DNA from 4 places in the Streptomyces sp. NPDC017943 genome. Region 4 is predicted to be linked to each of the others. Evidence: riboswitches for the same ligand, from Rfam matches in the RefSeq annotation. Region 4 holds a riboswitch; each other region holds the start of a gene.

Region 1 (7,168 bases), on a different contig from region 4:
CGGACCCGCTTCGGGCCAAGGAGACTTCACACAAGCAATCGGCTTCGACGTGTGGGTATTGCCACACTGTGACCCGCTGGTCGTCCCGCTAGTGTCTGTGCACTGCCTACAAAACCCGCGGAGGACCACCCATGGCGTTCGGCTGGCTCGACGAGCAGGCGCAGCGGCGCCGCAGCGCCGGACTCGTCCGGACGCTGCGCCCCCGCCCGGCCGATTCGCCCCTCCTCGATCTCGCGAGCAACGACTACCTCGGACTGGCCCACCACCCCGAGGTGGCCGAGGGGGCGGCCCGGGCGGCCCGGGTCTGGGGCGGCGGCGCCACCGGCTCCCGGCTCGTCACCGGCACCACCGAACTGCACGCCGAGCTGGAAGGCGAACTGGCCGATTTCTGCGGCTACGAGGCGGCTCTGGTCTTCTCCTCGGGATACGCCGCGAACCTCGCCGCCGTCACCGCGCTGGCCCCGCACGGCTCGCTGATCGTCTCCGACGCCGGCAACCACGCCTCGCTCATCGACGGCTGCCGGCTGGCCCGCGGCGCGACCCAGGTCGCCGCGCACGCCGAACCGGAGGCGGTGCGCAAGGCACTGAGGACACACGACGGACCCGCGATCGCCGTCTCCGACACCGTCTTCTCGGTCGACGGCGACGCCGCCCCGCTCACGGAACTGGCCCGCGTCTGCCGCGAGCACGGCGCCGGACTCGTCGTCGACGACGCCCACGGCCTGGGCGTCCTGGGGGAGGGCGGCCGGGGTGCGCCCCACGCGGCGGGTCTCGCGGGCGCCGAGGACGTCGTCACGACGGTCACCCTCTCGAAGTCGCTCGGCAGCCAGGGCGGAGCCGTCCTGGGTCCCGCGCGGGTCGTCGACCATCTCGTCAACGCGGCGCGGACGTTCATCTTCGACACGGGCCTGGCCCCCGCCGCGGCCGGGGCGGCCCTGTCGGCGCTGCGGCTGCTGCGCCGCGAGCCCGAACGGGCCGCCCGGGCCCGGGCGGTGGCGGGTGACCTGCACGCACGCCTGAGCGCCGCGGGTCTGGAGGCGGTACGCCCCGACGCCGCGGTGGTCTCGGTGCGGGCGCCCTCGGCCGAGGACGCGGTGCGCTGGGCGGCCGAATGCCGCGCGGCGGGCCTGGCCGTGGGCTGTTTCCGTCCTCCTTCCGTGCCCGACGGCATCTCCCGGCTCAGGCTGACCGCTCGCGCGGACTTGACCGGTGAACAGATCGAACGCGCTGTACGAGTGATCGGCGAGACGCGACCATGAGTCGGCGTGACACGGCCGTGCGTCGGCACGATGACGGACTGATCGGACGGGAGACGGGCCTCTTCAGCGGCTGAGGCAGCTGACGCAGCGCCTGAAGCGGCTGATCAAAAGAGCTTCACAGACGGGCTTCACAGACGGTCCAGGCCGGCGGTGAACCCCGCCCAGCTCCGCGGTGAGAAGAACAGCGCGGGCCCGTCCGGGGTCTTGGAGTCGCGCACGGCGAGCAGTCCGGCCCACGGCGGAGCGTCCGGACGCGCGGTCTCGACGCAGTTGTTCGCGCCGGTGCTGTAGCTGCTGCGCAGCCACCGCACACCGTGCAGTGCGCGGCTCGAGGGGACATGACGAGGCAGTGCACGCATGGTGCCTCCTTATGCGCCGGTGGATGTCCCGGCGATGAAATCCAACGAATCCTCGGGCGAAAGGGCGTGGATCAAAAGGGAGTTGAAGGCCTCCGTGTAGGCCCGGAGGTCTTCTTTCCGTTCGAGGTAGAGGCTACTCGTCAAGTGGTCGAGAACAACCACGTCCAGATCAGAAGTGCTCGAAAATGACAAGATAACGAAAGGTCCGGTCACCCCGATGTGCGCACCGGCGGCGAACGGCAGAACCTGAAGCCGTACGTGGGGCAGCCGCGCCGCCTCCACCAGCCGCTCCCGTTGCCGGGCCATGACCCCCGGGCCGCCCACCTCCCGGCGCAGCACCGCCTCGTCCAGGACGGCGCTCAACTCCAGCGGCGGATCTGCGCGCAGCACGTCCTGCCGGGCGAGGCGCACCTCCACGAGGGTGTCGAGCCGGTCCTCCGGCACGTTCCCCACCGCCGCCCTGGTCACCGCACGGGCGTACTCGGGCGTCTGGAGCAGGCCGGGGACGACGGTGGTCTCCAGCGTGCGCATCGCGGTGGCCTGGGACTCCAGGCTGATGAAGTCGCGGTAGGTCGGGGGCAGCACACCGCGGTAGGCGTGCCACCAGTGGTGCCGCCCGCCGCCGTCGTCCGAACCCGCCAACACCGCCAGCAGCTCGCGCAGTTGGGAATCGGCCACGCCGTAGGCGTCGAGCAGTAACCGCACGTCGGCCGGTTTCACCCCGCTCGTGCCGGTCTCGATCCGGCTGACCTTGGACTGGTGCCAGCCCACCAGCCGGGCCGCCTCACCGCTGGTCAGCCCCGCCGACGTGCGCAGGGCACGCAGTTCGGCGCCGAGTTTCCGGCGGCGCACCGCGGGACCGTGCTGCATGTGCTTCTCCTTACTCCTTCCGGACCACCCATATACGGTCTCGCGTCGCAGAGTTCACCGCTTCGGGCGACAGATATATGCATATCTTGGTGGATCGCCGTCCTTCGGGGGTGTTCTGGTGGCACTCTGGCGACGGAAGCACCAGTCCGGGACCGTACTCGAACCATCCGCGTGGTGTCGGACCACGGTGCCGTGGGAAAGGGACGACGTCGCCATGGCAGACCATCTGGAAGCATCCGTCACTCTGCCGAGCGATCCCGCCTCGGTCCCCGCGGCGCGCGCCTACGTGGTGGGCACGCTGGCGGAGTGGGGCCTGCCGGCCGACACGGAGGTGTCCGACACCGTCCGGCTGATCATCTCCGAACTGGCCACCAATGCCGTCCAGCACACCTTCGGTCAGTCGCCCACGTTCACGGTGGACGTCGTGCTCGACCGTGACGAGCACCTGCGCATCGGCGTCACGGACAGCCATCCGCGCCTTCCCAGGCGCCTGCCCGCCGCGGTCCAGCAGGACAACGGGCGCGGCCTGGTCATCATCCGGTGGCTGACCGCGGAATGCGGCGGCAAGCTGCGCATCCGGCCGACCCGGGAGGGCGGCAAGACCATCACGATCGAACTGCCCTGGACCATCCCGGCCCAGCCGGTACCGTCCCGGGGCCCTCAGGAACCCTAGAACTCCGACGGACCTCCGCGGACGGCGCCCGATCACCCTTCGCTCGGCCCCCCGGGCGGCCCCCGGGACCCCGTCGCGCTCGGCGACGCCTTGCCGGGGCCTCCGTGCGCGCTCTGAGGGAGCCGGGCTGCCGAGGCGGCTGCGTCACCGCGCGCCGCTCGGGCGCGGGCACCGCCGCGGCGGCCCGGCCCGGCGCACCAGCCGCGGCAGCAGCCCTCAGGCCGGCGCAGACCACGAAGGTGGCCCCACCCGCCGCGATCCCGGCCTTGCGGCCCGTGGTCACGTCCACCACCAGCAGGGCCGAGGTGCTGAAGGCGAAAGCGCGAGGTGAAGGCCAGTGACGGCAGGAAGGCGAAAAGAATCTGCACGTCCGTCTGGGTGACCTCACGGGTAACCGTCCGAGCCGCCTTCACGCCCGCGGCGTGCGGCGGCGCGTCAGGACGCCGCCGCACGCCGGGCGGTCACTTCACGCGCCCGTACCAGACACTCTTGGTCCAGATCTTCTGCAGTCGCACCACGTCCCCGGTCTTGGGGGAGTGCCACAGCTTGTTCTTACCCGCGTAGATACCGACGTGGTACACGTTCTTGCCCGAGTGGAAGAAGACCAGGTCCCCGGCCTTACGGCTCTTGGCGGAGATGTGGCGCGTCTTGTTGTACTGCTGGGCGGCCGTGCGCGGCAGCTTCTTGCCCGCCTTCTTGAACGAGTACAGCGTCAGCCCGGAGCAGTCGAACCGGTGCGGACCGGTGGCCCCGTACTTGTACGGCGATCCCTTCTTCGAGGCCGCGATCTGGAGTGCCTTGGTCGCCGGGGTGGCTGCCGCGGCCTCGGACGAGAAGCCGGGCGCCACTATCGAGCCGCCGACGGCGGCGATGGTGAGAGCCGAGGCCGTACCGGCACGGGCCATGAGCGACGGGACACGATTGAGCGCAGTCATGCGCAACCCTTCGTCAGCCGCCTGTGAAGGATGACCTGTCGGATTCGGGCTGGCGAAGTTGCCCGGCCGCTGACGCGGCTTCACCCCAAGGGCTGCTCGGACCCGGTCATGGCGTGACCGTCCCGGCGACCCGTCGTGCTTGGGTCCTCCACTCCTGCCGATCCACTCCTGTCGACCGGTCATCCGGGCGGCGGCAGGACTCGGCGTCCGCCCGGATCGCCCCGCCGCTGTGGCGGGGGCTTGTCGTCAGTCAGGGATCTTGACTCATGGCTGTCCCGAAATCCCAACGGAACCGAGGATTTGTGTTGTTACTCACCACTCACCCGTTCGGGTGGACACGTCTGTGTTCGAGCCGCCGTCCACCCCACCGTGGACGGTCCGACCAGGGAGGGAATGTCCAATTCCGCCCTGCGGCCAGGCCCGTTGCGCAACTTCAGCCACCCGAAGTCCGGACGCGTGTCTACTCCGAACAGGGGTACGCCATTTGGTCGGTTTCGACTCGGAGTCGGACGTTCCGCCGGTCGGCGTGTTCCGGGTGGTGCACCCCCCTCAACTGGCGGACCGCGGCGGAAGGGTGACGCGGGCGGTGCGCGGCTCGCCGTCCCGAGCGCGTCGGGACGCGGTCCGGCGTGGCGGCACGCGATTCCGTCTTCCCCCGTTGGTGCATCAGGGTGAGCGCGACACGCCGAGTTGGCCCGTCCGAGGAGGTCGACGACGCCGAGGTAACGACCGATCAGCTCGGCCTTCCCCGAGCCGCGGGGGCCGGTTCCCGCCCGGCCCTCCCTCGCCCGCCCTCGCCCTCCCTCGACCGGGTCGGCTCCTCCACCCGCACCAAGGGATCACCGGCCGCCCGCTCACCGGCTCTGCCGCTCGCCCGCTCGGCCGGCCCGGCTGACGGAGCACCAGGAGCGCGCCGGGAGCACGGCGTGCCGGCACGCCGGGGTTGTGGGCCGCATCGGTACCTGCGGTCGCGGGCGGCCCTTCCCCGGCGAGGTTCGTCGCGCCCCCGCAAGAACCCCCGCAGGGCCCGGTGCCGGACTCCGCAGGAGCACGGCAGGACCGTGCACCCCCGTCCGCTACAGCGGGGATGCACGGTCGTCCGGGTGCCGTCGTCCGGCGACGGCCGTCGCCTGCGGTCAGCCGACCGTCGCGAGGTCGCGCCGGTCCTCGGCGGGGGCGCCGTCCTTCTTGCGGGCGCGCAGGGTGCTGCCGAGCAGGACGGCCCCCAGTCCCAGCGCCGCCCACCAGGCCAGGGTGAGCACCGGCCCGGTCGCCGCGGCGCCGTCGAAGTAGGACACCGAGCGCAGCAGCGACGTACCCGCGCCCGGCGGCAGCCACTGGCCGATCGCCCCGGCCGGCTCCGGGAGCATCTGCGGGGCCGAGGTGGCTCCGGAGAAGGGGTTGCCCAGCAGCATCACCAGGGCCGCCCCGAGTCCTGTGCCGGCGGGGCCGATCAGGGCGGCGAGACCCGCGACGGCCGCACCGACGGCCAGGGTGGACAGACCGAGCGCCGAGGCTTCCACCCACCAGTCGCCGGCGAGGGCGCCGAGCCAGCTGTCCGCGATCCCGGCGGCGACCGCACCCACCGCGGCGGACACCGCGAGCAGTGCCGTCACGGCGCGGACGCCGCGCAGCCCCAGCAAAGTGACCGCCGCGCCGGCCGCGATCCCGGCCAGGGCGAGCGGGAGCACGGCGGCGTTCAGCACCGCGCCGCGGGGATCGCTCGCCGGGGTGGGCACCACGTCGACCGTCCGCACGGGGGTGCCCTCGGCGGAGGACTGCCGGGCCACGGCCTGTTGCAGGAACTGGGCGACGGCCGGCCCGGCCGCGGAGGCCGTGAGCAGCTCGGGCCCCTGGGGCGTCACCACGATCGCGCCGTAGACGCTCCGGCCCTCGATGGCGTCGAGGGCGGCTGCCTCGTCGGCGTAGCGGTGGATCTCGAAAGCTCCCTCGTGCTGCTGGAGCTGCCGTTCGGCCTGGGCCGCCGCGGCGGGCGGTCCGGCGACGCCCAGCGGCAGGTCGCGGGGGGCCGTGCGGGAGGCCGGCCAGGCAAAGGCCCACAGGGCCAGGGCGGCGACGACGGGCACGAGGACGACGACCGCGATCAGCGGGCGGGCTCGGGAGGACATGAGGGTCTCCTGGAGGGAGAGGTCTGGACTAAAAAGAAGGATCGTTCGTTTTGCTGTCTCCACCGTCCTCCCGGGGTGCGTCCTTGTCAAGAATGAATATTCGTTTTACGTTGGGGGCCATGGCCCGCGTGTCCCAGGAACACCTCGACGCCCGCCGCCGCCAGATCCTCGACGGCGCCGCGCTCTGCTTCGCCCGCAACGGCTTCCACGCCACCTCCATGCAGGACGTGCTGAAGGAGGTCGATCTCTCGGCGGGTGCGGTGTACCGCTACTTCAGCGGCAAGGAGGAGCTGATCGGCGCGATCGTGACCGAGGTCCTCGGCTCGGTCCGGGACGCCTTCGAGGAGGCGGCCCGTCGGACCCCGCCCCCGCCGCCCGACGAACTCGTCGCCTCCGTGCTCGGCAGGACGCTCGGAGCCCGGGAGTCCCTCGTCGTGGACGGCAGGCCCGCCTTCCCCCGGCTCGTGATCCAGGTGTGGACGGAGACCCTGCGCAACGAGGAGCTGGCGGCCCTGCTCCGGGAGGGCTACGGCTCGGTCCGCGCGTCCTGGGGCAGGATCGTCCAGGCCTACCAGGAGGCCGGGATGATGCGGGCGGACGTCGAGCCGGACGACGTGGCCCGCACGATGATCGCCTCCGTGCTCGGCTTCATCGCCCAGCAGTCCCTGTTCGGCCCGGCCCCGGTGGAGATCCTGCGGGACGGACTGCGGGCGCTGATGAGCATGGAGGGCCGGTCCGCCGCCGCCGGCGGAGCGCCACGCGGTTAACGCACCCGAAACGCGGCCCCACTAGCCTGCCGCGCACGCCACCCGGCTCGTCGCCCCGTGGCGGCGGCCATCGGACCCCGCACGGTCCGGAGCGAGGACTGAGGTGGGACGTGCAGCTGACCCCGCACGAACAGGAGCGTCTGCTCATCCATGTGGCGGCCGACGTGGCGCGGAAG
Region 2 (7,168 bases), on a different contig from region 4:
CTGATCCCCGATCTCCGTACGGAAAGGCGCCGGAGGCTCGTCCTCCGGCGCCTTACAGACGGCCGGCACGCCCGCGGGGTTGTACACCCGCACATCACGATGAGGCCTCGGTCAGCCCGCGAACTCCGGGCCGCGCACCGCCGCCCGGGCCCGCCGGTACCAGCGCCAGGCGATCGTCCTCGGCCCGTCCCGGTACGGGGCGATCCGCGCACCCGACCCCGCCAGCCAGCCCTCCACGTCGGCGAGGGTGTGGGTGCGCCGGACGATGAGCCGTGCGATGCGGTGGGTCTCGTCGCGCTCCGAGCTGAGCGCGTGCCGGACGGCGGTCGCCGTCTCGTAGCCCGCCCGGGCCGACATGGCCCGCACGCGCGGGCTGTTGTAGCCGTGCGGATAGGCGAGGTGGCGCACCTCGTGCCCGAGGGCGTCCTCCAGCACCGCCTTGGACGTGCGCAGTTCGTAGGCCAGGTCCTTCGCGGACAGGGTGTCGAGCTGGGCGTGCGTGACGGTGTGACTGCCGATCTCCATGCCGGAACGTTCCAGCTCCACCGCCCGGTCCAGGGTCATCATCGCGGCGGGCGGCAGCAGACTGCGGCCGCCCGGGGTGAGGGCGCCGGTGGTCAGGTAGGCGGTGGCGGGCAGGTCCCGCCGGGCCAGCGCCTCGGCGGTGGGGCCGGGCAGGTCGGCGAACCCGTCGTCGAAGGTGAGCAGCACGGGCCGCGGCGGCAGCGGTGCCCGCCCGGCCAGGTGGTCGGCGAGCGCGCTGATCGTGACGGGCGTGCGCCCGCTGCGCACGACCGCGTCCAGATGCGCGGCGAACTGCTTCGGTGTCACCGTGAACTCGGCGATCCAGTCCGGCGGATCGTCGCGGACGCAGTGGTAGAGGAAGACCGGGACGACCGCGCGGCCCCCCGTCCCGTCCGCCGTGCCGTCCCCCGTCCCGTCCCGCGTGCCGTCCGCCGTGCCGTCCCCCGTGCCCGGTCCCGTCCGGTCGCCGCCGCCCGTCCTCATCTCGCCCCCCGCGCCGCCGCCCGCAGCGCCCGCCGCGCCCTGAGGTAGCCGACCGGGCCGTAGAGCATGCCCCGGCGCTGCAACCGGGACAGCCGTCGCGGCCAGGGGTGGGTCCGCACGTCGTGGTCGCCCGGTGTGCCCCCGCCCGGCGTCTCGCGGACGGCCGTCAGCGCGCGGGCGTGGGCGAGGCCGCGCGGCAGCCGCGCGAGGAACGCCGGCAGCAGCCCGGGCCGGTTCACCAGGACCGCCGTGAGGTAGGCGGTGAGCCCGGCCCCGTAGCCGTAGGCCTGGGTCTCCAGATCCCGCCAGGTCTCCCGGTGGTGGTGCCAGACCAGGGCGTACGGCGTGTAGCGCAGCCGGTGGCCCTGGGCCAGGACGCGGACGAAGCCGTACAGGTCGTCCCCGCCCCGGGCGGCCGTCCCCGCCCCGGTGGCCGGGTCGAAGCCGCCCACCTCGCGCAGCACCCGGGCCCGGAACGCCATGTTGGCGCCGGAGCCGAACCGCCCCGCCGTGAACGGGAACAGCGGCTCGTCGCCCGGGGGCCTCGCCGGGTCGTACGTCCTCGGGGTGAATCCCTTGGCGAAGCCGCCGTGGCTCTCCAGCAGCACCTGGGCCGGGGTCGTGAGCCGCGCGGGCAGGATCAGGCCGGTGGCGCAGCCGAGCCGGGCGTCCGCGGAGAACGGCGCGGTCAGCTCGGTCAGCCAGCGCGGGTCGGCGACCACGTCGTCGTCGGTGAAGGCCACCACCTCGCCCGTCACAGCGGCCAGCCCCGCGTTGTGCGCGGCTGCGAGCCCCGGAACGGGCTCGCAGACGTACCGCACGCGTTCGGCGTACTTCCGCTCGATCAGCTCCCGCGTCCCGTCCGTCACGGGCGCGTTGTCGACGACGACGATCTCGAAGCGCGGGTGGTCCTGCGCCAGCAGGGAGTCCAGCGCCCTGGCCAGGTGCCCGGTGCGTTCCCGCGTGGCCACGACGACGGTCGTGGACGGCGGCGCCCCGAGCCGCTCCGGCTCCTCGCCGGGTGCCGCCGCGCACACCACCGCAGCCCGGGCCGCCAGCACGGCCTTCGGGTCCGCCCCCTCGGGGACCCGTGCGAGCAGCGTGCCCACGGGCCTGCCGCCCTTGCGCACCAGCACGAACACCTCGCCGGACGTCACCGGCGCACTGCCCGGACCCGGGACGAGCACCGCCTCCTCGGCACCCAGGTCCAGCTCGGCGACCTGCACCGCCCCGACGGCCAGGAACCGCCGTATCTCCTCCCGCGCACGTGCCGTACGGGCCATGCGCCCTCCCCCCACTCGTGTCAGGTACGGCGCAGCCGGGCCGCGCCCTTCAGGGTCCGTGCCGCCAGTGCCGCCAGCCGCGGCCGGGCGCGGACGAAGCCGTGCGCGCGGCGTACCGGCTCACGGCGCAGCCAGTGCAGTGCCGCGCCCGCCCCCGGCCGCAGCACCGCGCCCTCGTACACGGGCAGTTCGCCCGTCTTCAGTGCGTCCTTGTACTCGGCGGCGCCCCGCCCCAGGTCGAGGGTGGTGACGCCCTCGGCCGCCGCCGCCTCGGCCATGCGCAGATGCAGCACCAGACCCGGCGAGAACTTGGCGAACTCCGGATCGTAGGCCGGGAACCAGCAGGCCAGGACCGAGGCCGAACGCAGTCCGAAGTGCGCGGCGACGGGCCGCTCACCGGCGTACAGCACGGACAGCGTGCCGCTGCACTGCGCGGCCCGGGTCCGGGCCAGCTGCCCGACGAGCCGGGTGATCCACTCCTGTGCGAACCGGTCCCGGCGGCCGGTCCTGCGGTACTGCGCCGACTTCCACTCCATGAGCGTGCGCAGCGCGGCCGGGTCGCGTTCGTCGAACACGAACCGCAGGGCGCCCGCCTGCCGGCCCAGCCGGCGCTCCTTGGCCAGGGTCGTCTTGAGGAACTTCGGCGACTGGCCGCGCAGCACCGACTCGTAGGTCTCGTAGCCCTTCTCCACGTCGATGACGAACGTGGCGTGCTCCTCGGCCGCGTGCCCGACGAACAGCCGCTGCTCCGCCTCCAGGTTGTCGAAGGCGAAACTCGACAGCGAGCAGGCCCGCAGCAGTTCGCCCGTCTCCAGTGCCAGACCCGGCCGCAGGACGGCGCCCTGGGCGTCGGAGACACCGAGCCCGATGGCCCGGCCCTGCCCCAACGGGCCCCGCTCGTACGGCAGGAAGCCGACCGGCTCGGCCCCTTCCCGCACCACGGCGACGCGGGCCTGTGGCCTCACCCGGCCGACGGCCTCGGTGAACTCCGGTTCCATGAAGGGGTTGCGCGGCGCCCCCGATGCGGCGCGCAGCGCACGCCAGCGCTCCCGTTCCTCTTCGCCGAGCTCCCCGGGCCCGGCCACACGAATGCGTCCACTGCTCAACCCGACCCCCCGATCAAGTCCCCCCTGGACACAGGGAAGGTACCGCCCGGGACGGTCCCTCGGGTAGGTAGCGGAGCAAGTTGTTGCCAACCGGTGCAGAGGCCCTCAACCGGGCAATCGGCGTCCGCCGCGCGATGAAACGAAGGGGCCCGCTGTCCGTATTCTCTGATCATGGCCGCACCCCTCGCGTATTCACTCATCGCCACCGATCTGGACGGGACGTTGCTGCGCGGCGACGACACCCTGTCCGACCGGTCTCTCGCCGTGCTCGCGCGGGTGGCGGACGCCGGCGCCCAGCACCTCGTGGTGACGGGCCGCCCGGCGCCGAGAGTGCGGCCGCTCCTGGACGACCTGCGCTGCACGGGGCTCGCGGTGTGCGGGCAGGGCGCGCAGGTGTACGACGCCGGCGCGGACCGGCTGCTGTGGTCCATCACGCTGGACCGGGAACTCGCGGAGACGGCCCTCGGCAAGATCGAGGCCGAGGTGGGTCAGGTGTACGCGGCGGTCGACCAGGACGGCGTGGACGGCCTGACGCTGATCGAGCCGGGCTACCTCATGCCGCACCCGACCCTGCCCGCCGTGCGGGTCGACCGGCGCGACGACCTGTGGGGCGAGCCGATCAGCAAGGTGCTGCTGCGCCACCCCTACCTGTCGGACGACGAACTGGCGGCGACGGCCCGGTCGGTGGTCGGCTCACTGGCGACGGTGACGATGTCCGGGCCGGGCACGGTGGAGTTGCAGCCGTGCGGGGTGACCAAGGCGACGGGGCTGGCGCTGGCCGCCGAGCACCTGGGGCTGCGGCCCGCGGACACCCTGGCCTTCGGTGACATGCCCAACGACATCCCGATGTTCGACTGGGCCGCCCGCGGGGTGGCGATGGCCAACGCCCATCCCGAGCTGAAGGCGGTGGCCGACGAGGTCACCGCGTCGAACGAGGACGACGGCATCGCCGTCGTCCTCGAGCGACTGCTGGACGAGGCGGCTCAGTACGGGCCGTTGACGTTGTCGATCGAGCCGTAGCGGTCGGCCGCGTAGTTGCAGGCCGCCGTGATGTTGGCGACCGGGTCGTACGGGTCGAAGGGGGTGCCGTCCACGTGGTACGCGGCGAAGGTCGGGTCGATGACCTGGAGCAGGCCCTTGGACGGGGTGCCCGCGACCGCGTTCGAGTCCCAGTTGTTGATCGCCAGGGGGTTGCCGGACGACTCGCGCATGATGTTGCGGTGGATGCCGTCGTAGGAGCCCGGGATCCCCTTCTGCGCCATGATGTCCAGCGCCTCGCGGATCCAGCCGTCCAGGTTGTCCGCGTAGGTCTTCGTGGAGGCCTGGGTGGCCTGGGCGACGCCGCCGGCGGGCTTGGCGGCCGGCTGGGCGGCGGGCTTGGCGGCCGACTCGGCCGGGGCCGGCGACGTGGTCGCCTTCTTCTCCGGGGCGGCGGCCTCGGCGCCCTTCACCTTCAGCTTCAGACCCGGGTGGATCAGCTTGGGGTTGTCGCCGACGACGGAGCGGTTGTCCTTGTACAGCTGCTTCCAGCCGCCCGAGACGTCGTACGTGTCCGCGATGCGGTAGAGCGTGTCGCCCTTGGTCACGGTGTACGTGAGCGACTTCGCGGGCTGGGCGGCCTGCGGCAGGACGTGCGCGGCGGGCGCGCTCTGCGGCTCGGCGGCGACGGCGTTCACCGCGCCGAGGAGCGGGAGGGCCAGGGCCGCCCCGCCGGTGCCGGCTGCGACGACACCACGGGTGATCGGGTTCTTACGGGGGCGACGGTGCGTGCCTCGTCCGGGCATGGCGATGTTCCTCTCCGGCGCCTGCGAGGTGAGCTGTCGGGTTCGGGCCGGGAGGTGCCCGGCCGCGTACGGCACCGTGTGCCGTGCGCGGCTTCACCCCGAGCCGTTCCGCTGTGCGGACCGGCGACTTACCTGGGTCCCCCGCTCCTGCCCTGCGTGAGTGATCGGTTGATGGGTGCCCGGGCGGTGGCAGGATTCGGCGTCCGCCGGACAGGGCCGGAACGTATGCGAGAGCACATGTCGGGAACAAGCACGGGAGTCACATATGACGCTTGTTGACCTTGGTCGACCGGTATGGGGCACCTTGATCCTTTGCGTTCGCCAAGGCTCAACTCGCTTTCCCGGTGCGGCCGTACGTGCCGCTTCCCGAGGTCGGGCGTGAAAGGGTGGGGGTGACCCAACTCACTGATCAGGTCGCGTGGAGCAAATTCCGCAAACAAGGATTTGCATACTCAGAAGGGCAAATCCGGCATGAGCTGCTTGCTCCGGGTAAGTCGATAAATGTCTGTTCTTATGACCTGATCGAAAACATCGCGGTCCTGATCGGATACCACCCGGCCTGTAACCATGGGCGCTGGCGGTGATCGAAACGTGACCGGATACGCTGACTCGAGTGAGGGCAGCGACCTATCGACAATCCGCGTAAGCACCGCCAGACACCAGCAGACAGGAGACCCCTCGTGACCGACGTCGGGCCGTTCGGGCTGAGCGTGCGGGACCAGGCTCTGGAAGCCGATGTCCAGGCCGGACTGACGGCTGTCGAGGAAGGCTTGCTCGAGGCCACCAAGAGCGAGGTGCCCTTCATCACGGAGGCCGCCCAGCACCTGGTGCGCGCCGGCGGCAAGCGGTTCAGGCCGCTGCTGGTGATGCTCGCCGCCCAGTTCGGCGACCGGCACGCGCCGGGCATCGTGCCCTCGGCCGTCGTCGTCGAGCTCACCCACCTCGCCACCCTGTACCACGACGACGTGATGGACGAGGCCGCCGTGCGCCGCGGCGTCGAGAGCGCGAACACCCGCTGGGGCAACTCCGTCGCGGTCCTCACCGGCGACTTCCTCTTCGCCCGCGCCTCGCACATCCTGGCCGATCTCGGCCCGGAGGCCGTGCGGGTGCAGGCCGAGGCGTTCGAACGGCTGGTGACCGGGCAGATCCTGGAGACCGCCGGACCGCAGGACGGCCGCGACCCCGTCGAGCACTACCTCGACGTGCTGGGCGGCAAGACCGGCTCCCTGATCGCCGTGTCCTGCCGCTTCGGCGCGATGATGTCCGGCGCCGACGAGACGGTCGTGCACGTGCTGACGCAGTACGGCGAGCGGCTCGGCGTCGCCTTCCAGCTCGCGGACGACGTCCTGGACATCGCCTCCGACTCCCACGAGTCCGGCAAGACCCCCGGCACCGACCTGCGCGAGGGCATCCCCACCCTGCCGGTGCTCCGGCTGCGCGAGCGGGCCGCCCGGCTCGGCCTCGCCGAGGACGTCGCCCTGTGCGAGCTGCTCGACTCCGACCTCACCGACGACGCCCGGCACGCCGAGGCCCTGCGGCTGCTGCGCGCCCACCCGGCGCTGGAGCAGGCCCGCCAGGACACCGTCCGCTATGCCCAGGACGCCCGCTCGGCGCTGGCGCCGCTGCCCGAGTGCGCCGCGAAGACGGCGCTGCTGGAGCTGTGCGACGCCGTGGTGCACCGCGCCGGCTAGTCCCGTCTCCCCCCGACCCCTACGGGTCGGGGGAGAAGCCGCCCCCGCGTGTCATACCCCAGCAGTACGCGGAGTTGAGCCCGCGGTCTGACGTATCCGCCCGGCCGATTTGGTCAGATGGGAACCACGGAAGACACCACTCCTCACCTGTTCGGGTGAGAACGGCGGCTCACGGACGAGTGCGTGGACGACACGGACGGCCGCCGCCGACCACGGAGGTAGGGCACACATGGCACCGTACGCATCCGACGACAGCACGACCGGCGGGGAGGCCGACGAGCGGCAGTCCCGGCGGC
Region 3 (7,168 bases), on a different contig from region 4:
ACCAGTGAGTGCGCCTCGCGGTCGGTGACCGGGATCAGCCGGTGGGCGGTGTCCCCGAGCAGCTGGGAGGCGGCCCCGGCGAGCCCGAAGGAGAGCACCGCCCCGGCCGCGGGGTCGATCACGGCCCGTACGACGACGTCCACACCGCGCGGTGCCATGCTCTGCACGACCGGGCGCAGCTCCTCGGCGGCGCCGAACATCTCGGTCAACTCCGCGTACGAGCGGCGCAGTTGCTCCTCGTCCGTGAGGTCGAGGCGTACCCCGCCCAGGTCGGCCCGGTGCCGGAGGTGCGGGGCGGTGGCCTTCAGCGCCACCGGGTAGCCGAGCCTGCGGGCGGCCTCGGCGGCCGCGTCGGGTGTCGGGGCGGGCAGGGAGCGGTGGACCTCGATGCCGTAGTGGCCGAGGAGGTCACACGCCTCGTCCGGGCCGAGGGCGGGGCTCTGCCCGCGCGTGAGCAGGCCGTCGATCAGCGCGGCGGCGCCCTTCACGTCGATGTCGTCGTACTCGGGCACCCTGCCCGGGTCGGCGGCGTCGCGCCGCCACTGTGCGTAGGCGACGGCCTGGGCGAGGGCGCGGACGGCGCGCTCCGCGGCGGGGTAGGCGGGGATGAGGTGGGCGCCGTCCGCCGCCTCGGGGGCCGCCTCGGGGGCCGCCTCGGGGGCCGCCGGGGGTTCGTACCCGGGTGTGCGGGATTGGGCCCCGGTCGTGCGGGGCTCCTCCGTGGGTGCCGGTCGCGGGTCCGGGGCCGTCCGGTGGGGAGCGGCCTGCGGTGCGTCGTCGGTCCTGGCCTGCGGGGCCGTGCTGGCCGCCGCCGACAGGGCCGCGGCAAGACCGCCCAGTTCCACGTGCACGACGAGGACCGGCTTGGACGGGGCCGCGGCCGTCGCGGAGCGCAGGGCCTGCGCGAGGGCCGCGTCGGCGACGGAGCCCTCCCCCACCGCCGGGATGGCGGTGACGACGACCGCGTCGCAGCGGTCGTCGGCGAGCGCGCGGGACAGGGCCGCGTGGAAGTCCGCCGCCGACGCCGCCGTGGTGAGGTCCTGCGGCGGGTGCGGCCGCAGGCCCTCGGCCAGGCACGCGTCGTAGGTGAGCAGGCCGAGCGACTCCGAGTTGCCGAGGATCGCCACCCGGGGTCCGGCGGGCAGTGGCTGGCGCGCCAGCAGCAGGCCCGCGTCCACCAGGTCGGTGATGGTGTCGACGCGTATCACCCCGGCCTGCCGCAGCAGGGCCGAGACGGTCGCGTGCGGCAGGCGCGTCGCCCGCACGGCGTGCCCCTGGGGGGCGGCGCCGTGCCGGGCGCCCTGGACGACGACCAGGGGCTTGGCGGCGGCGGTGCGGCGGGCGAGGCGGGTGAACTTGCGGGGGTTGCCGATGGACTCCAGGTACATCAGGACCACGTCGGTGTCGGGGTCCTCGTACCAGTACTGCAGGACGTCGTTGCCGGAGACGTCCGCGCGGTTGCCGGAGGAGACGAACGTGGACACGCCGGTCACGCCCGTGACGCCGCCGCCGCGCCGGTGCAGCCGGGACAGCAGGGCCACGCCGATGGCACCGGACTGGGCGAACATCCCGATGCGGCCCGGGCGCGGCACCTCGGGGGCTAGGGAGGCGTTGAGCCGCACCCGGGGCGAGGTGTTGATGACGCCGAAGGCGTTGGGCCCGATGATGCGCATGCCGTACGTGCGGGCCTGCCGGACGAGCGCACGCTGGCGCTCGCGCCCTTCGAGCCCGCTCTCGGCGTAGCCGGCGGACACCACGACCAGTCCCTGCACCCCGTGTTCGCCGCACTCGGCAACGACCTCGGGCACGTGCTCGGCGGGCACGGCGACGACCGCGAGGTCGACCGGGCCGTCGATGTCGCGCACCGACCGGTGGGCGGGCACCCCGTCGAGTTCCTTCTGCTCGTCGGGCAGGGCCCTGTTCACGGCGTACAGGCGGCCGGTGTAGCCGGCGTCGCGGATGTTGCCGAGGACGCTGCGCCCCACGCCGCCGGGGGTGCGTCCCGCGCCGATGACGGCGACCGAGCCGGGCGCCAGCAGCCGCTGCACCGAGCGGGCCTCCGCGCGATGCTCGCGCGCGTACTGCACGGCCAGGGAGCGGTCGGTGGGTTCGAGGTCGAACTCCAGACGGACCACGCCGTCCTCGAAGCTGCGCTTCTGGGTGTACCCGGCGTCCGTGAACACCTTGATCATCTTGGTGTTCGCGGGCAGCACCTCGGCGGCGAAGCGGCGGATGCCGCGCTCCCGGGCGACCGCGGCGATGTGCTCGAGCAGGGCGGAGGCGACTCCGCGGCCCTGGTGGGCGTCCTGGACGAGGAAGGCGACCTCGGCCTCGTCGGCGGGGGCGGACGCGGGCGTTCCGTCGGCGCCGATGCGGTCGTAGCGTACGGTGGCGATGAACTCGCCGCCGACCGTGGCCGCGAGTCCCACCCGGTCCACGAAGTCGTGGTGCGTGAAGCGGTGGACGTCCTTGGCGGACAGGCGAGGGTACGGCGCGAAGAAGCGGTAGTACTTCGACTCGTCGGAGACCTGCTCGTAGAAGCTGACGAGGCGATCGGCGTCATCGACGGTGATGGGCCGGATGCGTGCGGTGCCACCGTCGCGCAGCACCACGTCGGCCTCCCAGTGGGCGGGGTACTCGTGCCGGTCCGGCGAGGTCTGCATGGGCCCCAGAGTACGGCTCGCGTCCGACAGCGGCGCGGGGCAGTCTGTGGAGGGCGTCGGTCGGGTCGAGGCCGCGATCCGATCTCCGCCCCGGGGCGGTGGCACGACAGGGCCGCTCCTGGTGGGCTTCACGTGTGGGAAACTGGTCTAGACAACCCGGAACACCGAAGGGCAGCAACACATGGCTGAGCGCCGCGTCAACGTCGGCTGGGCCGAGGGCCTCCACGCCCGCCCCGCCTCCATCTTCGTCCGAGCCGCCACGGCCACAGGCGTCCCGGTGACGATCGCCAAGGCTGACGGCAACCCCGTCAACGCGGCCTCGATGCTGGCCGTCCTGGGCCTGGGCGCCCAGGGCGGCGAGGAGATCGTCCTCGCCTCCGACGCCGAGGGCGCGGACGCCGCTCTGGACCGGCTGGCCAAGCTGGTTGCCGAGGGTCTCGAGGAACTGCCCGAGACCGTCTGATGTGAGAGCGCCTCTCCGGCGCGTGCGGGGCCCATTCGGTGTCGACCGGATGGGCCCTTCGCATTTCGGGGCTGCATTTCCGTGCACGCACACGCACGGCCGCATGCGCGGGAGGCCGCATTTTCAGGAACAGGGCGGCGGACATACAGAATTCCGGCCCTCGGGAAATTCCCCGCTCTTTGTATACGGCTTCCGCGTTAAATCCGCGGGCTCGCCGTGTTGACGGGATGTTGCGAGTTCCTCACGCGCCCGGCGCGCTCCCCGGCCGAGCCGGACCGCAGGCGGTGGGCGGCGGTCGCGCGCTCGACGTGCAGGGCCGCGGCCGCCCGCGCGCGCTCGCCGTCGCCGCGCGCCACGGCGTCCACGATCGCGCCGTGCTCGTTCCACGACTCCACCGGGCCGGGCGGCGCCTCGACCGTGTACATCCAGGCGATCTTGTGCCGGAGCTGGGTGAGCACCGCGGTCAGCGCGGGGCTCCCGCAGGCCTGGGCCAGCGTCTCGTGGAACCAGCCGTCCAGGGAGCGCAGGTCGTCGCCGCCGCCCTGGCGCGCCCGCTCCCGGCCCAGCCGGACCAGGCCGCGCAGGACCTTGAGATGGGCCTCGGTGCGGCGCTGCGCGGCCCGGGCCGCGCCGAGCGGCTCCAGCAGCAGCCGCATCTGCAGCAGGTCGGCGGCCTCCTGCTCGGTGGGTTCGGCGACGCAGGCGCCCGCGTGCCGTCTGGTCACCACGAAGCCCTCGGCCTCCAGGGTGCGCAGGGCCTCCCGCACGGGGACGCGGGAGACGCCGTAGCGGCGGGCCAGCAGCTCCTCGGTGAGCCGGGCCCCGCGCGCGTGGACGCCGGCGACGATGTCGTCCCGGATGGCGGTGCACACCGAGTGCGCGGGAATGCGCATGACCGACCTCCGTCTGATTCCCGGGGAAAACGCCGACGCGCAGTCCACGGCTTCATTGCGAGTGACTCTATGGCAATGTGCCGCACTTTCCGGCGGCGGACGGAAATCAGGGAGAAGTTTTTGGACGACGAGCCGTCCGGGACGCGAAAAGCCCCGGCCTGCGGGCCGGGGCTTTCACGGAACTCGGGGTGACGTCAGAGGTTGACGCCGTGCGAGCGGAGGTAGGCGACGGGGTCCATGTCGGAGCCGTACTCGGGGCTCGTGCGGGCCTCGAAGTGCAGGTGCGGGCCGGTGACGTTGCCGGTCGCGCCGGACAGGCCGATCTGCTGACCGGGGGTGACCTGCTGGCCGACCGAGACGCCGATGGACGACAGGTGGCCGTACTGGGTGTACGTGCCGTCGTTCATCTTGATCACGACCTGGTTGCCGTACGCGCCGCCCCAGCCGGCCTCGACGACCGTACCGGCGCCGACGGAGTGGACCGAGGTGCCGGTCGCGGCGTGGAAGTCGACGCCGGTGTGGCTGCCGGAGGACCACAGGCCACTGCTGGCCTGGTAGCTGGTCGACACGTACGAGCCGGAGATCGGGGACACGAAGGTGTTCAGGCGCTTGCGCTCGGCCTCGCGGGCGGCGCGCTCCTTGGCCTCGCGCGCCTTCTCGGCGGCTTCCTTGGCCTTCTTGGCCGCCTCGGCGGCCCGCTCGCGCGCGGCCTCCTCGGCCTTCTTCTTCGCGGCGGCCTCCTCGGCCGCCTGCTTCTGCGCGACGGCCTGGGCGTCGATCTGCTCGGCGACGGTGTCGCCCATGGTGACGACGGGGGTGAGACCGGTCTGCTCGGGAGCCGGCTCGGCGGCGAAGGCGGCCGGAGCGGCCACGGTGCCGATGACGCCGGTCGTGGCGAGAGCCGCGACGCCCGCCGCACGGGCCGTGCCGCGCTGGAGGCGGCTGGGGCGACGGTGCTTCCCGGTGGCGCGGGTGAACGCCATGAAGTGGCTGGTCCTTTCCTTCCTTCTCGCCTACCGGGTTAGCTGACGGGTTCGGAGCAGGAAGGTCTCCTACGGACCCCCTCGCGGCTCGCGCGGGCGTCCGATTCACCCCAGGGACTGCGGTTGGGTCCCCGGCTCCCCTGGCTCGCGCCGTACGGGGACTCGGCGATGACTGTCCGGTGCCGCGGGTGCGGCGCACTGCCTGACGAACAGCCCGGATGACGCTAAGCGGCACCGCTTTCAATTCCCAAACGAAACCCGCCTTTTGTAGCGCATCCCACAGGGCAGACAGGCCTCCTCCGTACCAATTCGGGCATAAGGGAGCCCTGGTGCCTTCGATGACAACCAGGGCTCCCGCGCGCGTGTGCCCTACTCCGCGGTGACGACCGAGACTTCGCCGATGCCGAGGGCCTCGACGGGCGCCTTGATCTGCGTCGCGTCACCGACGAGCACGGTCACCAGGCGGTCCACGGGGAAGGCGCTGACGACCGCCGCGGTGGCCTCCACGGTGCCGGTCGCGGCGAGCTGCCGGTACAGCGCGGCCTGGTAGTCGTCGGGCAGGTGCTGCTCGACCTGGTCGGCCAGCGTGGAGGCGACGGCCGCCGCCGTCTCGTACTTCAGCGGCGCGACGCCGACCAGGTTCTGCACGGCGACGTCCCGCTCGGCGTCGGTCAGCCCCTCGGCCGCCAGGGTGCGCAGCACGGTCCACAGGTCCTGCAGGGCGGGACCGGTGTTGGGCGTGTCCACCGAACCGCTGATGGCGAGCATCGAGGCACCGGTGCCGTCCGGGGCGGACCGCAGGACCTGGGCGAACGCCCGCACCCCGTAGGTGTAGCCCTTCTCCTCGCGCAGCACGCGGTCCAGACGGGACGTCAGGGTGCCGCCGAGGCAGTACGTGCCGAGCACCTGGGCGGGCCAGACGCGGTCGTGCCGGTCCGGGCCGGTGCGGCCGATGAGCAGCTGCGTCTGGACGGCGCCCGGGCGGTGGACGATGACGACCCGGCCCCGGTCGTCCGCGGTGACCGGCGGCACCGGACGCGGCTCGGCACGGGAGCCGGTCCAGGCGCCCAGCGTGTCACCGAGCAGGGCGTCGAGGTCGATGCCGGTGAGGTCGCCGACGACGACGGCGGTGGCCGTGGCGGGCCGGACGTGCTTCTCGTAGAAGCCGCGTACGGCCGCGGAGTCGATCGCGGCGACGGTCTCCTCGCCACCCTGCCGGGGCCGCGACATGCGCGAGTCCGCCGGGAACAGCTGCCGGGACAACTCCTTGGCGGCCCGGCGCGAGGGATTGGCCAGCTCGTGCGGGATCTCGTCGAGGCGGTTGCGGACCAGCCGCTCGATCTCGCTGTCCGCGAACGCGGGCGCCCTCAGGGCGTCGGCCAGCAGGCCGAGCCCCTTCTCGAGCCGGGAGGCCGGGACCTCCAGGCTGATCCGGACCCCGGGGTGGTCGGCGTGCGCGTCCAGGGTGGCGCCCGCGCGCTCCAGTTCGGCCGCGAACTCCTCCGCGGAGTGCTTGTCGGTGCCCTCCGAGAAGGCCCGCGCCATGATCGTGGCGACGCCGTCCAGGCCGGCCGGCTCGGCGTCCAGGGGCGCGTGCAGCAGCACCTCGACGGCGACGACCTGCTGGCCGGGGCGGTGGCAGCGCAGGACCGTCAGGCCGTTGCCGAGAGTGCCGCGCTCCGGGGCCGGGAAGGCCCAGGGCTTGGCCTCGCCCGCCTGCGGCCGGGGGTGGAAGTCCATCGTGGCGAGCTCGGTCACTTGGCCGCCTCCTCGTTCTCGTCGCCGGCCGCGGGTGCGGTGTCCCCGGCATCGTCGGTCTCGTCGGCGACGGGCTCGTAGACGAGCACCGCGCGGTTGTCGGGGCGCAGGCGGGCCTTGGTGACCTCCTGGACCTCCTCGGCCGTGACCTCCAGCACGCGCTGGACGGCGGTCAGGGCGAGCTGGGGGTCACCGAACAGCACGGCGTACCGGCACAGTTCGTCGGCGCGGCCCGCGACCGTGCCGAGGCGGTCCAGCCACTCGCGCTCCAACTGGGCCTGGGCGCGCTCCATCTCCTCGGCCGTGGGGCCCTCCTCGGCGAACCGGGCGAGCTCCTCGTCGATGGCGGCCTCGATCACCGGCACCTCCACGTCACCGGACGTCTTGACGTCCAGCCAGCCCAGCGAG
Region 4 (7,168 bases):
GCTCCTGGGCGGCTTCCTCACCCAGATGAAGGCGATGGGCGAGGGTACGGCCCGCTTCACGCCCGCGATGCTGCACGGCGCACTGACCATGCTGATCACCGGCGTCGCCCTGGTCGGCCTCAATCAGGCCGACGACCAGTCCGTGAACAACATCAAGATCGGCGTGAAGCTGGCGCTCCTGGTCGTGATCCTCGGCCTGGTCTACGTGAAGCGCGACGAGGAGCGGGTGGACAAGGGCCTGTTCGGTCTGGTCGGACTGCTCACCACGGCCAACGTCTTCATCGCCGTGCTCTGGACCTGACCCGGGAGGCCCGGGCGCCGGCCCGGGCCGAGGCGGCCGCCCAGACGGTGCAGGCGAGCCACGCGGCCACGGCCGCCCACAGCAGCGCCTGGCCGGCGACGTCCAGCCAGGCGACGTCGAGCGCCGTGGCGACCTCCAGGGTGGCCGTCGCCGTCACGGCCCAGCAGAACACGGTCGCCCAGCGCCGCGCGTCGTAGTGGTGCCGCGGCCAGAACAGCTCGGCGACCAGCAGGGCGACGCAGGCGACCGCGGCGAGCACGAGCAGGGTGACGGCGGTGTTGCGCAGGGCGTCGCCGTCGTCCTCGTTCCACAGGTACAGGCGGGAGCTGTCGGCGGACAGCAGTTGCGCCCCGGCCAGCGCCGAGACCGCCAGCGCGCCTTCCGCGAACCAGTGGTCGCCGCGCCCCTCCTCCACCTGCCGTGGCTGGAAGCGGAACAGGGCGAAGCCGTACAGCGCGAGCCCCAGCCACAGCAGCACCAGGGCCGCGTGGGCCGGCCAGGCCAGCGACTCGGCCGCCGCCAGGGCCGCCGCCAGCACGGCGAGGCACTGAGTGGCCACACACCGCAGGAACACCGTTCCCCGCCGGCCCCCGACCTCCACGGCCAGCAGCACCGCCCAGACCAGCGCGGACAGGGCCAGCAGCGCCCAGCCCACGGACCGCAGACCCGCGGCGGTGAAGCCGGTGCCGAGGAGGGCGGCGGCCGCCGCGGTGGTGAACACCGCCGGCACCTCCGCCCGCCACGCGCCGCGCGCCCGCTGCAGCAGGCTCACGGCCGACACCAGCCACGCCCCGCAGGCCAGGGCCAGCACGACGCGGGAGAGGGCGGCGTGACCCGCGGAGTCGAGACCGACCGACACGGTGCCGGTCGCCAGCGCATACGTCGCCCACCAGGTGGCAAACGGGGAGGGACCGGACATAGCGCCGATGCTAGAGAGCAACGCGCGCCGGAGGTGAGGGGCACGCGCGCGTGCCCCTCAAAAACGTCCGTGTCCGCTCAGGCGGGCCGCACCACGCTGTGGATCGCCGACTCGCCGTCGTAGTAGACCGACTCCTCGCGCACGTACGTGCCCGGCTTCGGCGCGTGGATCATCATGCCGTTGCCGATGTACAGCCCGACGTGCGTGACGTCGTCGTAGAAGAAGACCAGGTCGCCCGGCCGGGCCTGGGACACCGGGACGGTGGTGCCGGCGTCGACCTGGTCGTAGGTCGTGCGCGGGAGGGTGACGCCGGCGGCCTTCCAGGCGGCCTGGGTGAGGCCGGAGCAGTCGTAGGAACCGGGACCGACGGCACCCCAGACGTACGGCTTGCCGATCTGGGCGCGCGCGAACGCCAGGGCCTTGTCCGCCTTGGTGGCGTACGAGGAGTCCACCAGGGCCGGCGTGGAGGGCGAGCCGGAGTCCTGCGACGGCGAGCCGCTCTCCTGCCGGGGGGCCTCCTCGCGCTGGGCCTGCTCCTGCGCGGCCTGCTGCCGGGCCAGCTCGGCGGCCCGGCGGGCGGCTTCCCGCTGCTTCTCCTGCTCGATGGCCGCGAGCCGCGCCTTCTCCTCGGCGGTCAGCCGCGACATCAGCGCGCGGGCGTCGGCCAGCTTGCGCTGCACGGTCGCCTTGGCCGCCTTCAGGTCGCCCTGGGCGTCGGTGAGCTTCTCCAGGCTCTCGGTGGCCTCCCGGCGCTTCGTCATCGTCTCGGACTGCTGGGTGACGAAGTCGTCGACCGCTTCCTTCTGGCGGCCGGTCATCCGGTCCATCAGCTGGGTCTGGTCGAAGTAGTCCTGCGGGGTGTCCGCGAGCAGGAACGTCGCCGTCTCCGGGGCGGCCGCCCCCGTGCGGTACTGGGCGGAGGCGTAGGAGCCGAGCTTCTCGCGCGCCTCGTTGAGCTTCCCGGCGCGCTGCGCCACGTCGTCGAGGAGGGTGTCGACGCGCTTGCGCTGCTTGGCGGTCTTCTCCTTGGCCCCGTTGTACTTCTCGGTCGCCGACTCGGCCTGGCGGTACAGGTCGTCGACCTTCTTCTCGACTTCTTCGAGGCTGGGCTTGTCGTCGGCCTCGGGGGCGGCGTTGGCCGACTGGGACAGCAGGGCCACGGAGGTGAGGGCCGCCGTTGCCAGGGCGGGGGTCCGTATGCCTGCCACGCGCGAACCGGTGGGACGCGACTTGCGGTGCGACGCCAAGGGAGGCGACTCCTTCCATCGTCCGCCTACCGGGTTAGCTGTCGGGTTCGGGCGGGTGGTTCGGAAGGGTTGCCCTACGGCCTTCTCCGGATCAGGAGGCGGGCCGATTCACCCCGGGGTTCTCGGTTGGGTCCCCGGCTCCGGCTGCCGCTGCGGCACACCGGACTCGGCGGAGGCCGCGCGGCCCGGCGACGTTCGCCGGAAACGGTCGTGCGGCCTGGTCGCACGGTAGCCAACTCGTGTGGTCCCTGTGAAGGTTGATGGGTGATATGCCCGATACATTTTCGTGACCTTTCCCGGGAGCGTTGCTCGGAGTGAACGATCCGGGTGGCTCGGTCCTGGTTTGCCCGGGATCGTTGCGGACATAGCGGAACGTGATCATGCGGCACTGGAGGGTGACATCGCGCCACGGATCCGGCCGCCCCGCCGGTGCCCGGGGCGATGTCTCCGGGGTGGCGGCGGACTGTCAGTGGGGCGCCCTAGACTCGGAGAGCGATGAGCAGCCTCTTTGACGACAACTTCCTGGCGAGCCTCCAGGCCCAGCGGGGCCCCGCGGACGAGCCCCCGCCGCCCCCCGAGGACGATCACGCTCCGGAGCCGCTTCCGGACGATCTGTTCGGCGGGAAGTTCGACGTGCCGCCGGACCGCGACACCCATTACCGGGACGGCGCCCCCCGCCCGGTGATCGACGCCGCCGCGCTGCTGGAAGGGCTCAACGACAACCAGCGGGCCGCCGTCGTCCACTCCGGCTCCCCGCTGCTCATCGTCGCCGGCGCCGGCTCCGGCAAGACCCGCGTGCTCACCCACCGCATCGCCCACCTGCTGGCCGAGCGGCACGTGCACCCGGGGCAGATCCTCGCGATCACCTTCACCAACAAGGCCGCCGGCGAGATGAAGGAGCGCGTCGAGCAGCTCGTCGGCCCGCGCGCCAACGCCATGTGGGTCATGACCTTCCACAGCGCGTGCGTGCGCATCCTGCGCCGGGAGAGCAAGAAGCTCGGCTTCACCTCCTCCTTCTCGATCTACGACGCCGCCGACTCCAAGCGCCTGATGGCCCTGGTCTGCCGCGACCTGGACCTCGACCCCAAGCGCTTCCCGCCCAAGTCCTTCAGCGCCAAGATCAGCAACCTGAAGAACGAGCTGATCGACGAGGAGGACTTCGCCGCCCAGGCCACCGACGGCTTCGAGAAGACCCTCGCCCAGGCCTACGCCATGTACCAGTCGCGGCTGCGCGAGGCGAACGCCCTCGACTTCGACGACCTGATCATGACGACGGTCAACCTGCTGCGCGCCTTCCCGGACGTCGCCGAGCACTACCGCCGCCGCTTCCGCCACGTCCTGGTCGACGAGTACCAGGACACCAACCACGCCCAGTACGCCCTCGTGCGCGAGCTGGTCGGCACCTCCGAGCACCCGGTCGACGTACCACCCGAGGCCGAGGTGCCGCCCGCCGAGCTGTGCGTGGTGGGCGACGCCGACCAGTCGATCTACGCCTTCCGCGGCGCGACGATCCGCAACATCCTCCAGTTCGAGGAGGACTACCCGGACGCGACGACGATCCTGCTCGAGCAGAACTACCGCTCCACGCAGACCATCCTGTCCGCGGCCAACGCCGTCATCGAGCGCAACGAGTCCCGCCGCCCCAAGAACCTGTGGACCAACGCGGGCACCGGTGCGCGGATCACCGGCTACGTCGCCGACACCGAGCACGACGAGGCGCAGTTCGTCGCCGACGAGATAGACCGCCTCACCGACGCCGGCGAGGCCAAGGCGGGCGACGTCGCGGTCTTCTACCGCACCAACGCCCAGTCCCGTGTCTTCGAAGAGGTCTTCATCCGCGTCGGCCTGCCCTACAAGGTCGTCGGCGGCGTGCGCTTCTACGAGCGCAAGGAGGTCCGGGACGTCCTGGCCTACCTGCGCGTGCTGTCCAACCCCGAGGACTCGGTGCCGCTGCGCCGGATCCTCAACGTCCCCAAGCGGGGCATCGGCGACCGCGCCGAGGCGATGATCGACGCCCTGTCCCAGCGCGAGAAGATCAGCTTCCCGCAGGCGCTCAAGCGCGTCGACGAGGCGTACGGCATGGCCGCGCGCTCCACCAACGCCGTCAAGCGGTTCAACACGCTGATGGAGGACCTCCGCACGATCGTCGAGTCCGGCGCCGGGCCGGCCACCGTCCTGGAGGCCGTGCTGGAGCGCACCGGCTACCTGGCCGAACTCCAGGCGTCCACCGACCCGCAGGACGAGACCCGGATCGAGAACCTCCAGGAACTCGCCGCCGTCGCCATGGAGTTCGAGCAGGAGCGCGGCGAGGACGCGGAGACCGGCGGCACGCTGTCCGACTTCCTCGAACAGGTCGCCCTGGTCGCCGACTCCGACCAGATCCCCGACGAGGAGGACGGCGACGGCGTCATCACGCTGATGACCCTGCACACCGCCAAGGGCCTGGAGTTCCCGGTCGTCTTCCTCACCGGCATGGAGGACGGCGTCTTCCCCCACATGCGCGCCCTGGGGGAGAACAAGGAACTGGAGGAGGAGCGCCGCCTGGCCTACGTCGGCATCACGCGCGCCCGGGAGCGGCTGTATCTGACACGGTCCACCCTGCGCAGCGCCTGGGGCCAGCCCTCGTACAACCCGCCCTCCCGGTTCCTGGAGGAGATCCCGCCGGCCCACGTCGAGTGGAAGCGCACGGGAGCGACCGTGCCCGCGTCCTCCGGGCCGGTCTCCGCGGTCGCGGCCTCCCTGTCCTCGTCCCGCTCGCGCTCCTCGGCGTCCGGCGCCTCCGGCTTCGCCACGCGCCGCACCGCCGAGAAGCCGGTGATGGCGCTGACCGTGGGGGACCGGGTCACCCACGACCAGTTCGGCCTCGGCACGGTCGTCGCGGTCAAGGGCACGGGAGCGAACGCCGAGGCGTCGATCGACTTCGGCGACACCAAGCCCAAGCGGCTGCTGCTGCGCTACGCGCCGGTGGAGAAGCTCTGACCCGCTGAGCGGAGGCTCCCGTTCGCGCGCCGCGGGCGGGAGCCGGGCGTCGGGAACCGCCGGGGCGCCCCCGGCCGCCGGACGGTCAGGCCGGGTTGATGCCGTGGCTGCGCAGCCACGGGAGCGGGTCGATCGCCGAGCCGCCGCCAGGACGCACCTCGAAGTGCAGGTGCGGACCGGTGGAGTTGCCCGAGTTGCCGGAGCGGGCGATCGGGTCGCCGGCCTTCACGGCCGTACCGGAGGGGACGGTGTAGGTGGAGAGGTGGCAGTACCACGTCTCCGTGCCGTCCTTCGCGGTCACGATCATCATGTTGCCGTAGGCGCTGTTCCACTGCGTGCGCACGGTGCCGTCGGTCGCGGCCATCACGGTCGTGCCGTACGCGACGGGGAAGTCGATGCCCGTGTGCAGGGACATCCAGTTGATGCCCGACTGGCCGTAGTAGGCGCTCAGCCCGTGCTGCGAGACCGGCAGGGCGAACTTGGGGCGCAGCCGCTCCTTGCGGGCCGCCTCCTCCGCCGCCCGCTTCTTCTCGGCGACCTGCTGGGCCTTCAGGTCGATGCGCTCCTGCGTCCGGCTGGCTCGGTCGGCGAAGTCGTCGGCGCCGGCGGCGAGGCTCTGCAACTGCGTGTCGAGCTTGTTGTTGGCGGCGGCCGGCTTCACCGGCTGCACGTCCGCGGCCGTCGTGTGCGCCTCGGCCGCGCTGTCGTCGGTGAAGCTGCCCACCGACGCGGCCGCGATCCCCGCGACACCCATCACGCACGCCGACGGCACCGCGACGGTCAGCAGCGCCGAACGCTTCGGCGGCGTACGGCGGCGGGAGCGGGACGCGGCCCGCGCGGCGGCCCGGGAACCGGGGGGCGCGACCTCTTCCTGGCCGTCCAGGAGCGGGCCGACGGTGGGCAGTTCACCGGTGGAGGCCGTCTCGCCGCCGTCGGCGGCGGGCCCGTGGCCGGCGGGGTCGTCGTAGCCGACGTGCTCGAACGTCGCGGTCTCGAGCTGGTCGAACGGCACCGGCTCGGACGGGTCGAACTGCGTCGGCTCGTGCGCCTCGAACGGCGTCGGCTCGTGCTGCTCGAAGGTTTCGGCAGGGTGCTCGTGGCCGTCGCCGGCCGGTGCCGAGCCGTCGGAGTTCCACTGCGTGGCGTCGTAGGCGCCGGTGTCGAAGGTCTGCGTGCCCCAGTCCCACTGCTGGGTGTGGCCGGCTGAGTTGCCCGACGGGTCCGGCTGGAGCCAGGCGCCGCTGTCCCACTGGCCGGTGGCGTCCGGGGCCGGGGACGGCGACGGGATGCCCGCCACCGGCTGCTGCCCGGTCGACCAGGAGGTCGTGTCGTAGACGCCGGTGTCATAGGCGGCGTGGTGCTGGGCCGCGTAGGCGTCATAGTTCGCGTGCTCGGGGGTACCCGTGGACCACTGACCGGAGTTGTAGGCACCCGTGTCGTGGCCGTTGCCCGGCATGTCGCCGAAGAGGGGGTCCGTGGCGAAGCTCGGAGCGGAGTGGGCGGAGGCGTCGAGCCCCGCGCCGTCGCCGGAGGGAAAACCGGTGGCGGGGTAGTCGCCGTACGTGGTGAAGTCGCCGTACGGGGCTTCCTGGGTGCCGTACGACGCGTAGTGCGCCGAGTCGGCGTCGGAAGCCGGAGCCGGGGGCATGGTCCCCGACGGGTGACGGTCGTTCACCAACTTCTCTTTCGCCTCGACAACAGGGGCTGCCAGAGCAGTGCGGC

The links. A riboswitch is a leader RNA that binds a small molecule or an ion and turns the genes downstream of it on or off. The one in region 4 is predicted to bind cyclic di-AMP.
Region 1: linked by a shared signal. The riboswitch ahead of ACH4C6_RS12840 (C40 family peptidase) and the one ahead of ACH4C6_RS04280 (NlpC/P60 family protein) in region 4 are both predicted to bind cyclic di-AMP.
Region 2: linked by a shared signal. The riboswitch ahead of ACH4C6_RS31555 (transglycosylase SLT domain-containing protein) and the one ahead of ACH4C6_RS04280 (NlpC/P60 family protein) in region 4 are both predicted to bind cyclic di-AMP.
Region 3: linked by a shared signal. The riboswitch ahead of ACH4C6_RS19620 (M23 family metallopeptidase) and the one ahead of ACH4C6_RS04280 (NlpC/P60 family protein) in region 4 are both predicted to bind cyclic di-AMP.

What each region holds. Positions count from the first base shown of each region.
Region 1 covers NZ_JBIRHH010000003.1:743,262-750,429, reverse strand. The annotation lists gene ACH4C6_RS12860 (8-amino-7-oxononanoate synthase) at 132-1,259, shown strand; gene ACH4C6_RS12855 (DUF397 domain-containing protein) at 1,388-1,618, opposite strand; gene ACH4C6_RS12850 (helix-turn-helix domain-containing protein) at 1,628-2,488, opposite strand; gene ACH4C6_RS12845 (ATP-binding protein) at 2,703-3,161, shown strand; gene ACH4C6_RS12840 (C40 family peptidase) at 3,623-4,096, opposite strand; cyclic di-AMP (ydaO/yuaA leader) riboswitch at 4,100-4,312, opposite strand; gene ACH4C6_RS12835 (ABC transporter permease) at 5,233-6,225, opposite strand; gene ACH4C6_RS12830 (TetR/AcrR family transcriptional regulator) at 6,345-6,992, shown strand; gene ACH4C6_RS12825 (urease subunit gamma) at 7,103-7,168, shown strand, end outside.
Region 2 covers NZ_JBIRHH010000013.1:13,088-20,255, reverse strand. The annotation lists gene ACH4C6_RS31575 (polysaccharide deacetylase family protein) at 112-1,008, opposite strand; gene ACH4C6_RS31570 (glycosyltransferase) at 1,005-2,291, opposite strand; gene ACH4C6_RS31565 (GNAT family N-acetyltransferase) at 2,312-3,382, opposite strand; gene ACH4C6_RS31560 (HAD family hydrolase) at 3,569-4,417, shown strand; gene ACH4C6_RS31555 (transglycosylase SLT domain-containing protein) at 4,381-5,181, opposite strand; cyclic di-AMP (ydaO/yuaA leader) riboswitch at 5,185-5,354, opposite strand; gene ACH4C6_RS31550 (polyprenyl synthetase family protein) at 5,862-6,872, shown strand; gene ACH4C6_RS31545 (outer membrane lipoprotein carrier protein LolA) at 7,102-7,168, shown strand, end outside.
Region 3 covers NZ_JBIRHH010000005.1:597,422-604,589, forward strand. The annotation lists gene ACH4C6_RS19605 (GNAT family N-acetyltransferase) at 1-2,663, opposite strand, end outside; gene ACH4C6_RS19610 (HPr family phosphocarrier protein) at 2,845-3,126, shown strand; gene ACH4C6_RS19615 (GntR family transcriptional regulator) at 3,324-4,019, opposite strand; gene ACH4C6_RS19620 (M23 family metallopeptidase) at 4,214-5,002, opposite strand; cyclic di-AMP (ydaO/yuaA leader) riboswitch at 5,016-5,180, opposite strand; gene ACH4C6_RS19625 (M16 family metallopeptidase) at 5,372-6,760, opposite strand; gene ACH4C6_RS19630 (M16 family metallopeptidase) at 6,757-7,168, opposite strand, start outside.
Region 4 covers NZ_JBIRHH010000001.1:966,903-974,070, reverse strand. The annotation lists gene ACH4C6_RS04290 (hypothetical protein) at 1-301, shown strand, start outside; gene ACH4C6_RS04285 (hypothetical protein) at 279-1,220, opposite strand; gene ACH4C6_RS04280 (NlpC/P60 family protein) at 1,298-2,467, opposite strand; cyclic di-AMP (ydaO/yuaA leader) riboswitch at 2,475-2,649, opposite strand; gene pcrA (DNA helicase PcrA) at 2,963-5,446, shown strand; gene ACH4C6_RS04270 (M23 family metallopeptidase) at 5,532-7,121, opposite strand.